One region of the Micrococcus sp. 2A genome, then DNA from elsewhere that is predicted to be linked to it. Evidence: riboswitches for the same ligand, from Rfam matches in the RefSeq annotation. Region 1 holds a riboswitch; the other holds the start of a gene.

Region 1 (4,547 bases):
ATCGAGCGCCTGGGCGTCACCTCCGGCCAGCTCGGCACCGTGCTCACCGTGGTGTTCGGCGCCGCCGCGGTCACGTCCGTGTGGCTGGGACGCCTCGCGGACAGCCTCTCCTCGCGCGCACAGATGGGCATCATCTTCGGCGGTGCGGCCCTGGCGCTCGTGGTGGGCGCGTTCTCCACCACGCTCTTCGCGCTCTACGCGGCGGCGGCGCTCGCCGGGGTCACCCAGGCGATCTCGAACCCGACGACGAACCGCATCATCCGCGAGGTCGCCCCGCCTGAGCGGCGCATCGGGTGGATCGGGGTGAAGCAGTCCGGCGTGCAGCTCGCGCAGCTCTTCGGCGGCCTGTTCTTCCCCGCCGCGGCACTGGCCCTCAGCTGGACGGGCGCGGCGCTGGGGGCGGCGCTCGTGGCGGGCGTGCTGGGCGTCGTCGCGTGGGCCACGGTGCCGCCGCTCCCGGCGGGCTCTTCCGCGGCCGCGGCGCACATCCGGCACGACGACGGCGCGCCGCGGGCCGCTGAGGGTCCCGCGGGTGCCGGAGCGCCGACGACCGGCCGACGCGGTGGGCGTGAGCGGCTGCCGGCGAGCGTGTGGTTCTTCGCGGCGATCGCGTTCCTCACGGGCCTCGGCATGCAGGCCGTGAACGCGTACCTGCCGCTGTTCGCGGTGGAGACGCTCGGCCAGTCCCTCGTCGTCGGCGGGGCGGCCGCCGCCGTCTCGGGGGTGATCGGGGTCTTCTCCCGCATCTGGTGGGGCCGCCGCATGGCCGCCGGGCATCGGCCCACCACCCTGCTCGCGGCGATCTGCGCCGGATCGCTGCTGGTGGTGGCCGCCCTCCTGGCCGCCGACGTGAGCCACGCGCCGGCCCTCCTGTGGGCGGCCGCCGTGCTGCACGGGCTCACCGTGCTGGGTGCGAACGTGGTGATCAACGCCGGGATCATGGACGGCGTCCCGGCCGGGCAGCTCGGCGACGCCTCGGGGACGAACGCCATGGGCATGTACGCCGGCTTCGCGTGCGGACCGCTCGTGATGGGCCTGCTCCGCGACCACACCGGGGACTTCCGCCTCGGCCTGCTCGCGGTGGGCGGGGCGTACCTGCTGGGACTCGGGGTCACGTGGCTGCTGCGCCGCCGTGTGGATCGGGGCCGGTCCGGCGTGTGAGCCGCGGCGCACGACGAAGGCCCCGATCCGTGGGGATCGGGGCCTTCGGTGATCGTCCATCAGCGCCTCAGGCGCCGGGGACGGAATCCTCAGAGGAGGAAGATCAGATCTTGGTCACGTTCGCGGCCTGCAGGCCCTTGGGGCCCTGCTGGGTCTCGAACTCGACGCGGTCGTTCTCCTGGAGCTCCTTGAAGCCCGAGCCGGTGATGGCGGAGAAGTGCACGAAGACGTCCGCGGACTGATCCTCGGGAGCGATGAAGCCGAAGCCCTTTTCAGCGTTGAACCACTTGACGGTACCGACAGCCATGATGGTGTCCTTTCGATGTGCCCCCGGAGGGGCGGTGTGGGAACCGGTGGCCACTGTGGCCTCCGGGTGAAGCGGCAGAACTGAACCGCGTGCCCACACTCATCGTTCCGACCGGGGCCGGGACTGACAAGCAGTGATGTTACGGGATACAGCTTGGATCAACTTCAAGGTTCATACTGCCACGGATTCGACCGTCTGGCGACCACGGGGTCGATGTTCATCGGATGTTCGCCTGTGAGCGCAATCTGGGGCCGTTCCAGTCCGTGCGGATCCCGGCTCCGGGGCGCTCCTCAGAGCGCGGTGAGCCCGTGGAAGAGGTTGCGATGCAGCGCCGCGGGCGGGCGGGCGTCCGTGTGGTCCGCGAAGCCGGAGACCTCCAGCAGGGCGACGACGTGATCCCCGGCGGGCACCTCGGTGTGCAGGCTTGTCTCGAGCCACAGGGAGGACCCCTCGAGCAGGAGCGCGCCGTTCGGGCTGACGTGCACGTCGATCCCCGCGAGGCGGTCCCCGGTGCGGGAGGCCAGCTGCCCGCACAGGTGCGCCTGGTCCTCCGCGAGCAGCGACACGCCGATCGACTCGGCCAGGCGCAGTCGGGGCCACGTGCGCGAGGTCAGCTGTGCGGAGAAGGAGACGAGCGCCGGCTCCCACGAGACGCCCACGCTGAAGGAGGAGGAGACCATCACCTCGGGGTGCCCGTCCACGAGGCCGGCGACGGCGACGACGCCGGTCGGGAACGCCGCCAGGCCGGGGCGCAGGCGGTCGCGGGAGACGTCGGCCTGCCAGGCGGGGTGGGCGCCGGCAGGCCGGCAAGGGGCGTGGTGGTCGGTCAGGGTCAAGGTCATGGCGCGGGTCCTCTTCGTGACGGACGCGGCTCCGCGAAGGGCGGTTCACCTGAGCGGATCGGCGTGATCCGCGGAGACGCGAGTACTTGCCCGTCGGGGTCCTCCGCCGGGCCGAATCCTCACCTGGAGCACCCCACTACTGCGTGAGAGGGTTGCCGCCCCGCCGGCCAGGGCCGTGATGACGGGGACTCGTGATTCTGGGGATCAGCCTACGGAGGGGTCCGAGGGATGGTCAAAGCGGCCCGGGGGGCGGGCGACGCGCGGGGTCACGGAGGGTGCGTCGATCGCCGGGAGGCTGAGGGGGCGGCGCAGAGAAGCTTGTTCGCGACCTGAGCTGGGGTGGAGCGAAGCATAGAAATGTGATGCTTGACACATGCTCCTGGCCGCAGTCAGGATTCAGTCATTCGAGAGGGGGGGAGCTCGAGACCGCGACCCGCGGCCCCCGCAGGCGGTTCTTTGGAAGGAATCGGATCATGCGGATGGACATGAAGAAGAGGATCATGGCGGCGTCCACCGGTGCGGTGATGGCGGCGTCGCTAGCGGTGGCTCCCGTAGCGGGGGCTGCGACCGCGCCCGTGGGAGGGGAGACTGCTACCCCGGACGCGTACTGTGCCGAGGAGTACTGGACAAGCACCACCGTGACATCGAACACGTTCAAGCAGTCGTACTCCGCCTACTCGTCAGTGTCCGGGGCTCCCGGAGTCAGGCTCACTATCGCCACCGGGCGCACGTTCGGTGTCAGTGGCGACATCACAGGCGAACTCTCTGGCGATGTGAGCGCCATTGTCGCTGGCGTCTCCGCCAAGGTCGGGACCCGTGTGGGAGTCAGCTACTCGTCTACGAATACCGTCAGCGGTGCTTGGACCGTGCCCAGCACCTACACGAACGGTGGAAAGCTCGCCATCGGCGCCAAGCAGGCACAGGGAACATGGAAGCGTCAGATGCTGAACCGCAGCTGCGACGTGGTCACGCTGCGCAGCGGCTCGTTCTACACCCCGTGGCAGCAGTTCTACTTCCAGCACTTCAAGCTCTGATGCGGTGAGCGGTGCAGCGTCGGGCGCAGGGCGCCTGACGCTGCACCCCCCTATTCCCCCCCCTACGGATAGGCATGTCATGTTCCCTTTGTCTCCTTCACGTCGCTTGGCCGCCCTCGCCGCCGCTGTGCTCGTCGGCACGACGATCTCCGGGTGCTCCGCCTCTCAGTCCGACACTCCGACCCCCTCGGGCACTTCCACGGCTGTCGCCAGTGCGGCCCCTTCGGAGTCAGCCGCCACGAGCGGCTCGTCCGATGCCGGGGCCCAGGCCCCGAACGCGGCAGAGGCTCTCCCCGCGGCTCTGTTCGAGGAGGGGGGCATGACCCTTGAGGAGTACGCACGTCAGAATCCGGACTCCGACTACATCGATGTGGAGCAGGAGTCCGTCCTGGAGGAGAGGGTCGGTCGGGGCACCCAGGAGATCACGGTGGATGCCCAGAAGGGCGCGATCCTTCGGGTCGTCCTGCTCTGCCCCTCCGATGCGACTGGCAAGACGGACATCCACGTCTCGAGTGGCGATGGCGATGAGAAAACGTGGATGGCCGGATCGGAGGCCCTGTGCGGCGGGTGGTCCGCAGCGACGCCTCCCATAGAACAGGCCGGGCCAGTGACCTTCACGGTCACCGTGGACAATGACGAGCCCTACCGGGTGGCGTTGACGGTTCCCTCCGAATGACGTCCCGACCGCCCCAGAGCTCGCGAGTCCAGACGAGCACTGGTGAGGGTTCTCGCCGTGTAGGACCAGCCTGGCCCTTCTTCCCCGCCGTGCGGTTGCTGCGCTTGGTGGCCGGGGCGCTCGCTGTGGCCCTGGTCCTGGGCCTTGGTGTCCAGGCCCAGGCCACACAGCGGCTCAAGGCCCTCGTCGACAGCAGCTGGCGCGGGTCCTATGACCTGATCGTGTCCGCACCCGCGGCCGCACAGAGCGCGGCAGCCCTCATGGCCCCGCTGGACACGGCCGCCTGGACGAGCTCAGCCGAGCGCCTCAGCCCGGCCGATCTCGACCGCATCCGGGCGGTGCCCGGTGTCGAGGTGGCCGCCCCGCTCGGCGACGTTGGCGTGCGCAGCGTGGCCAACCAGGACGCCGTCATGATCGGCTACCCCGCGGACGGCAGCGTGGAGGGTCCCCACGCGTTCGACCTGGACGCGCGGGTGAGCACGGACGACGGACTCGGCCCGCGCCCCGTGCTCGGCATGGACGCCACA
Region 2 (4,547 bases), 1.2 Mb from region 1:
GCCGACTCCTCGGGCCGGTACAGCCGGTCGGAGTCGACGGCGGCCACGAAGGCCCGCCCGCGGAAGCGCCCCAGCGCCTCGGACAGGCTCCCCCGCCCACGGGCGACGTCGTGGCTCATGAGCGCCTCGGTGAGCACGAGGTAGGAGTTCGCGTCGAACCGCGCGGACAGCTTCGCGGCCTGGTGGTCCAGGTAGGACTCCACCGCGTAGCGTCCCTGCCGCCTCCCGACGGCGGCCCCGAACGGGTCCTCCGCGCCCTGCGGCTCGCGGCCGAAGCGGTACTCGAGCTCCTCGGCCGTGCGGTAGGTGGTGTGGGCGATGCGCCGGGCGATCCCGAGGCCCGTCTCGGGTCCGGGTCCGCCGTAGTAGTCGCCCTCGCGGTGCGCCGGGTCGAGCCGGATGGCCGCGGCCTGCGCCTGGCCCCAGGCGATCTGGTCCGCCGAGGACTGCGCCGTCGAGGCGAGCACCCCGACGCCGGCCACGCGCTCCGGGTGGGAGACCGCCCATTCCAGGGCGCGGGCCCCGCCCATCGACCCGCCGATCACGGCCTGCCACACGTCGATCCCGAGGTGGTCGGCGAGGCGGCGCTCTGCCTCCACCGCGTCGCGCAGCGTGAGGAACGGGAAGCGCGAGCCCCACGGCACGCCGTCGGGGTCGGGCGAGGACGGGCCCGTGGAACCGTGACAGCCGCCCACCATCGCGGGGGCGACGACGAACCAGCGGTCCGTGTCCACCGCCCGGCCGGGGCCGACGAGCGCGTCCCACCAGCCCGGCGTCGGGTCTGCGGCGTGCGCGGCCACGTGCGAGTCGCCCGTGAGGGCGTGCAGCACGAGGACCGCGTTGGAGCCGTCGGCGTCCAGGGCCCCCCACGTCTCGTAGGTGAGGGTGACGTCCGGGAGGAAGCCGCCGGTCTCGGTGGTCAGGGGCCCGACCGAGACGGTGTGGCGGGCGCCCTCGGGGAGGTCGACGGTCAGGGACGGGCGGCTCGCGACCGCGGTCATCGGGTGCCCTCCCCCGCACCGGCCGCCGCCGCGAAGCCGCGCTCCAGGTCGGCGAGGATGTCCTCGACGTCCTCCACGCCGAGCGAGAGTCGCACCAGGCCGGGGGTGACGCCGGCGGCGCGCTGCTCGTCCTCGGTGAGCTGGGCGTGGGTGGTGGAGGCCGGGTGCACCACGAGCGAGCGGACGTCGCCGATGTTGGCCACGTGGTGCAGCAGCTCAAGCCCGTCCACGAACGCCGCGCCCGCCTCGGCGCCGCCCGCGATCTCGAAGGAGACGAACGCGCCTGCGCCGCGCGGCAGGTACCGCTGCGCCCGCTCGTGCCACGGGCTGGAGGGCAGGCCGGCGTAGACCACGGAGTCCACGTCGTCGCGCGCCTCGAGCCACTCGGCCACGGCCGTCGCGTTGGCCACGGCGCGCTGCATGCGCAGGGAGAGGGTCTCGAGGCCGAGGTTCACCAGGAACGCGTTGAACGGGGAGATCGAGGAGCCGTAGTCGCGCAGCAGCTGCACGCGCGCCTTGAGGATGAACGCGAGGTTGGCGCCCAGGGCGGAGCCGACGCCCAGGTCCCGCGCGTACACGAGCCCATGGTAGGACTCGTCCGGCTCGTTGAACCCGGGGAAGCGCTCGGGGTGCTGCGCGAAGTCGAACGTGCCGCCGTCGACGATCACGCCGGCCATGGCGGCGGCGTGCCCGCCGAGGTACTTCGTGGCCGAGTGGGTGACGATGTCCGCGCCGCGCTCGATCGGGCGCAGCAGGTACGGGGTGGCCAGCGTGTTGTCCACGATCAGCGGCACGCCCGCCTCGTGCGCGACGTCGGCCACCGCCCGAACGTCCAGCACGTCGCCCCGGGGGTTGCCGAGGGTCTCCCCGAAGAAGGCCTTGGTGTTCGGCTTCACGGCGGCGCGCCAGGACTCGACGTCGTCGGGATCGGTCACGAACGTGGTCTCCACGCCCACCTTGGCCAGGGTGTGCTTGAAAAGGTTCTGCGTGCCGCCGTAGAGGCTCGCCGAGGCGACGACGTGGTCCCCGGCGCCGGCGACGTTGAGGATCGAGAAGGTCGTGGCCGCCTGGCCGGAGGCCAGCAGCAGCGCGCCCACGCCGCCCTCGAGCGCGGCGACCTTCTCCTCCACCGGGGACTGGGTCGGGTTGCCGATGCGGGTGTAGAGCGGGTCCAGGTCCTTGAGGGCGAACCGGTCCGCCGCCACCTCGGCGGAGGGGAAGTCGAACGAGGTCGTCTGGTAGATGGGCAGGGCCGTCGCGCCGAAGGCGTGCTGGCCGGGGGCGGCGCCGGCGTGGACCTGCGCGGTGGAGAAGCCCCACGCGGCGGCCGGGGTCAGGGGCGTGGTCTCGGCGGGGATGTTCTGGTCGGGCATGGCGGACTCTCCTGAGCTCCTCAGGGGCCGGACCCGCGTCCCTCCCGGCGGTCGGTGCGCCGGGTCGACCCGGCGCCTCGCGCCGGGGGTGCCCCGGCGTCGTCGAGAGGGGCCGAGGGGACGGCCCGCGCTTGCCGGCAGCCCGTGTGGGAGCCGGCCTGGTCGTCACCCGGGGCACCCCACCGCGGAAGGAGGGTTGCCGGTCAGCATGCCGGGGCAAAGACGCTGACTCTCGTGACCGTGCCGCCAGTGTGCCACGAGTGCGGGGCCGATTTCATCGGGCGTGTCACACATGGATACGCTGTGAATCACAGGGGCGGCTCGGAGGTCAAGGGGCCGACGGCGCCGCCCTCCCATCGCGTTCGACGCCCGGCCCGCCCGGGGGTTCGGAGAGGAACAACGCCGTGAACACCTGCCGGATGGACCACGTCTCCTACGCCGCCGGGCCCGAGGGCCTCGAAGCCACCGTGGAGCGCCTCGTCGAGACCCTCGGCATCGACCGCATCAAGGGCGGCGTGCACCCGCGCTTCGGCACCCACAACGCCCTGTTCCCCATGCGGAACGGGCAGTGGCTCGAGGTCGTGGAGGCCATGGACCACCCGGCCTCCCTCAGCGCCCCCTTCGGTCAGCTCGTCCGCGCCCGCTCCGAGCAGGGCGGCGGCTGGATGAGCTGGGCCGTCTCCACCCCGGACATCGGCCGCTTCGAGCGCCGCCTGGAGCGCGAGGCCGTGCCCGGCATCCGCCGCTTCCCCGACGGCCGGGAGCTGTCCTGGCGTCAGATCGGCGTCAAGGGCACCCTTGCCGACCCGCAGCTGCCGTTCATCGTGCGCTGGGCCGACGGCCAGGAGGACATGCACCCGTCCCAGGCCGCCGAGCCGCAGGCCTCCATCGACAAGGTGGCCATCGCCGGCTCCCGCGACCGCCTCATCGAGTGGCTCGGCGGCGAGCAGGTCGGCGAGGAGGACGGGGTCGCGGACGTCGACGTCGACTACCTCGCCCCCTCCGGCACCCCGGGCATCGTCTCGGTGACCTTCACGACTCCCGCGGGCCCGGTCACCCTCTGACCCCTCCTCCCCGCCCGGACGGACCACGACGACGCCGGCCCCGCCTCCCCGAGGCGGGGCCGGCCTCGTCCGGGGCTCAGACCCCGAGCAGCCCTGCCTCGTGCAGCAGCGGATACGCCACGAACCCGGCCGCGTCCAGCAGGAAGTGGGCGAGGACGAGAGGCATGACCCGGCGCGTGCGCAGCAGCACCAGGGTGAACACCACCCCCATGAGCGCGTTGCCGATGCCCGGCCCCACGCCCTGGTAGAGGTGGTAGCTGCCCCGCAGCACGGCCAGGGCGAGCACCACGGTCCAGATGCGGGCCGGCAGGACGAGGCCCGGGCCCTCCGCGGCGGGCGCGGGGGCTCCGGCGCGCCGGGCGGTGTGCAGCCGCTGGAGCCAGCCGAGGCGGTCGACGAGCCAGACCCCCACGATCACCTCCTCCACGAGCGCGTGCCGCGCGGCCGAGAGCAGCAGCACGGGGACCTGGTACCAGGTGTCGTCGAGGGCGGCGGCGACGATCGCCGTCGTGACCCCGGCAGCGCGGCCGGCCGCGTACACCGCGAGCGTGCCCAGGCCGATCCCCACGAACAGCGCCAGGCCCCAGGCGAGGTCGCGGCCCGGGCGGCGCAGGTCCAGGCCGAACGCGCGGAACGGGTTCCGCCCGCGCAGCCACGTCAGGTGCAGCACCAGCAGCACGGGGACGAGGGCGAAGCCGATGTCCAGCAGCTGGTAGGTCAGGTCGAAGCCCCACCGCGGGCTGAGCGCGGGGTTCAGCACCGTGGTCTGCTCCCCCAGCGGGGCACGGGTGGCCTTGTCGATCAGCTGGACGACCGCATACACCGCGCTGCGCCCCAGGGACAGGCCCAGGACGAGCGCGATCTCCCACCGCACCACGCGCGCGCTCGGGGCGGGCAGCGCGGGCCGGGCGGCGGGGGCGGCGTCGGAACGGAGGTCGGGGCGGCCGATCATGCGGGCCAGTATCCCCCGCGCGCCCGGACGCTAGCGTGGGGACATGACCTCCTCCCCCGTCGCGTCCGAGTTCGAGCTGGCGGCCGAGGCCCTGACCCGGCTGCTCCCGGACGTGCCCGCCGCGCTCGCGGACCGGCTGCGCGCCGCCGCGTGGTCG

Evidence for each region. Region 1 has a riboswitch for S-adenosylmethionine ahead of AAG742_RS09815 (flavin reductase family protein). Riboswitches for the same ligand answer to the same signal wherever they lie in the genome.
Region 2: another riboswitch for S-adenosylmethionine. It lies ahead of AAG742_RS03115 (bifunctional o-acetylhomoserine/o-acetylserine sulfhydrylase); the one in region 1 lies ahead of AAG742_RS09815 (flavin reductase family protein).

The regions. Positions count from the first base shown of each region.
Region 1 is NZ_CP154351.1:2,130,290-2,134,836, reverse strand. It holds gene AAG742_RS09825 (MFS transporter) at 1-1,161, shown strand, start outside; gene AAG742_RS09820 (cold-shock protein) at 1,265-1,468, opposite strand; gene AAG742_RS09815 (flavin reductase family protein) at 1,759-2,310, opposite strand; SAM riboswitch class IV at 2,388-2,507, opposite strand; gene AAG742_RS09810 (hypothetical protein) at 2,790-3,344, shown strand; gene AAG742_RS09805 (hypothetical protein) at 3,664-4,020, shown strand; gene AAG742_RS09800 (hypothetical protein) at 4,242-4,547, shown strand, end outside.
Region 2 is NZ_CP154351.1:669,843-674,389, reverse strand. It holds gene AAG742_RS03120 (homoserine O-acetyltransferase) at 1-1,001, opposite strand, end outside; gene AAG742_RS03115 (bifunctional o-acetylhomoserine/o-acetylserine sulfhydrylase) at 998-2,374, opposite strand; SAM riboswitch class IV at 2,497-2,614, opposite strand; gene AAG742_RS03110 (VOC family protein) at 2,779-3,438, shown strand; gene AAG742_RS03105 (CPBP family intramembrane glutamic endopeptidase) at 3,515-4,390, opposite strand; gene AAG742_RS03100 (phosphotransferase) at 4,434-4,547, shown strand, end outside.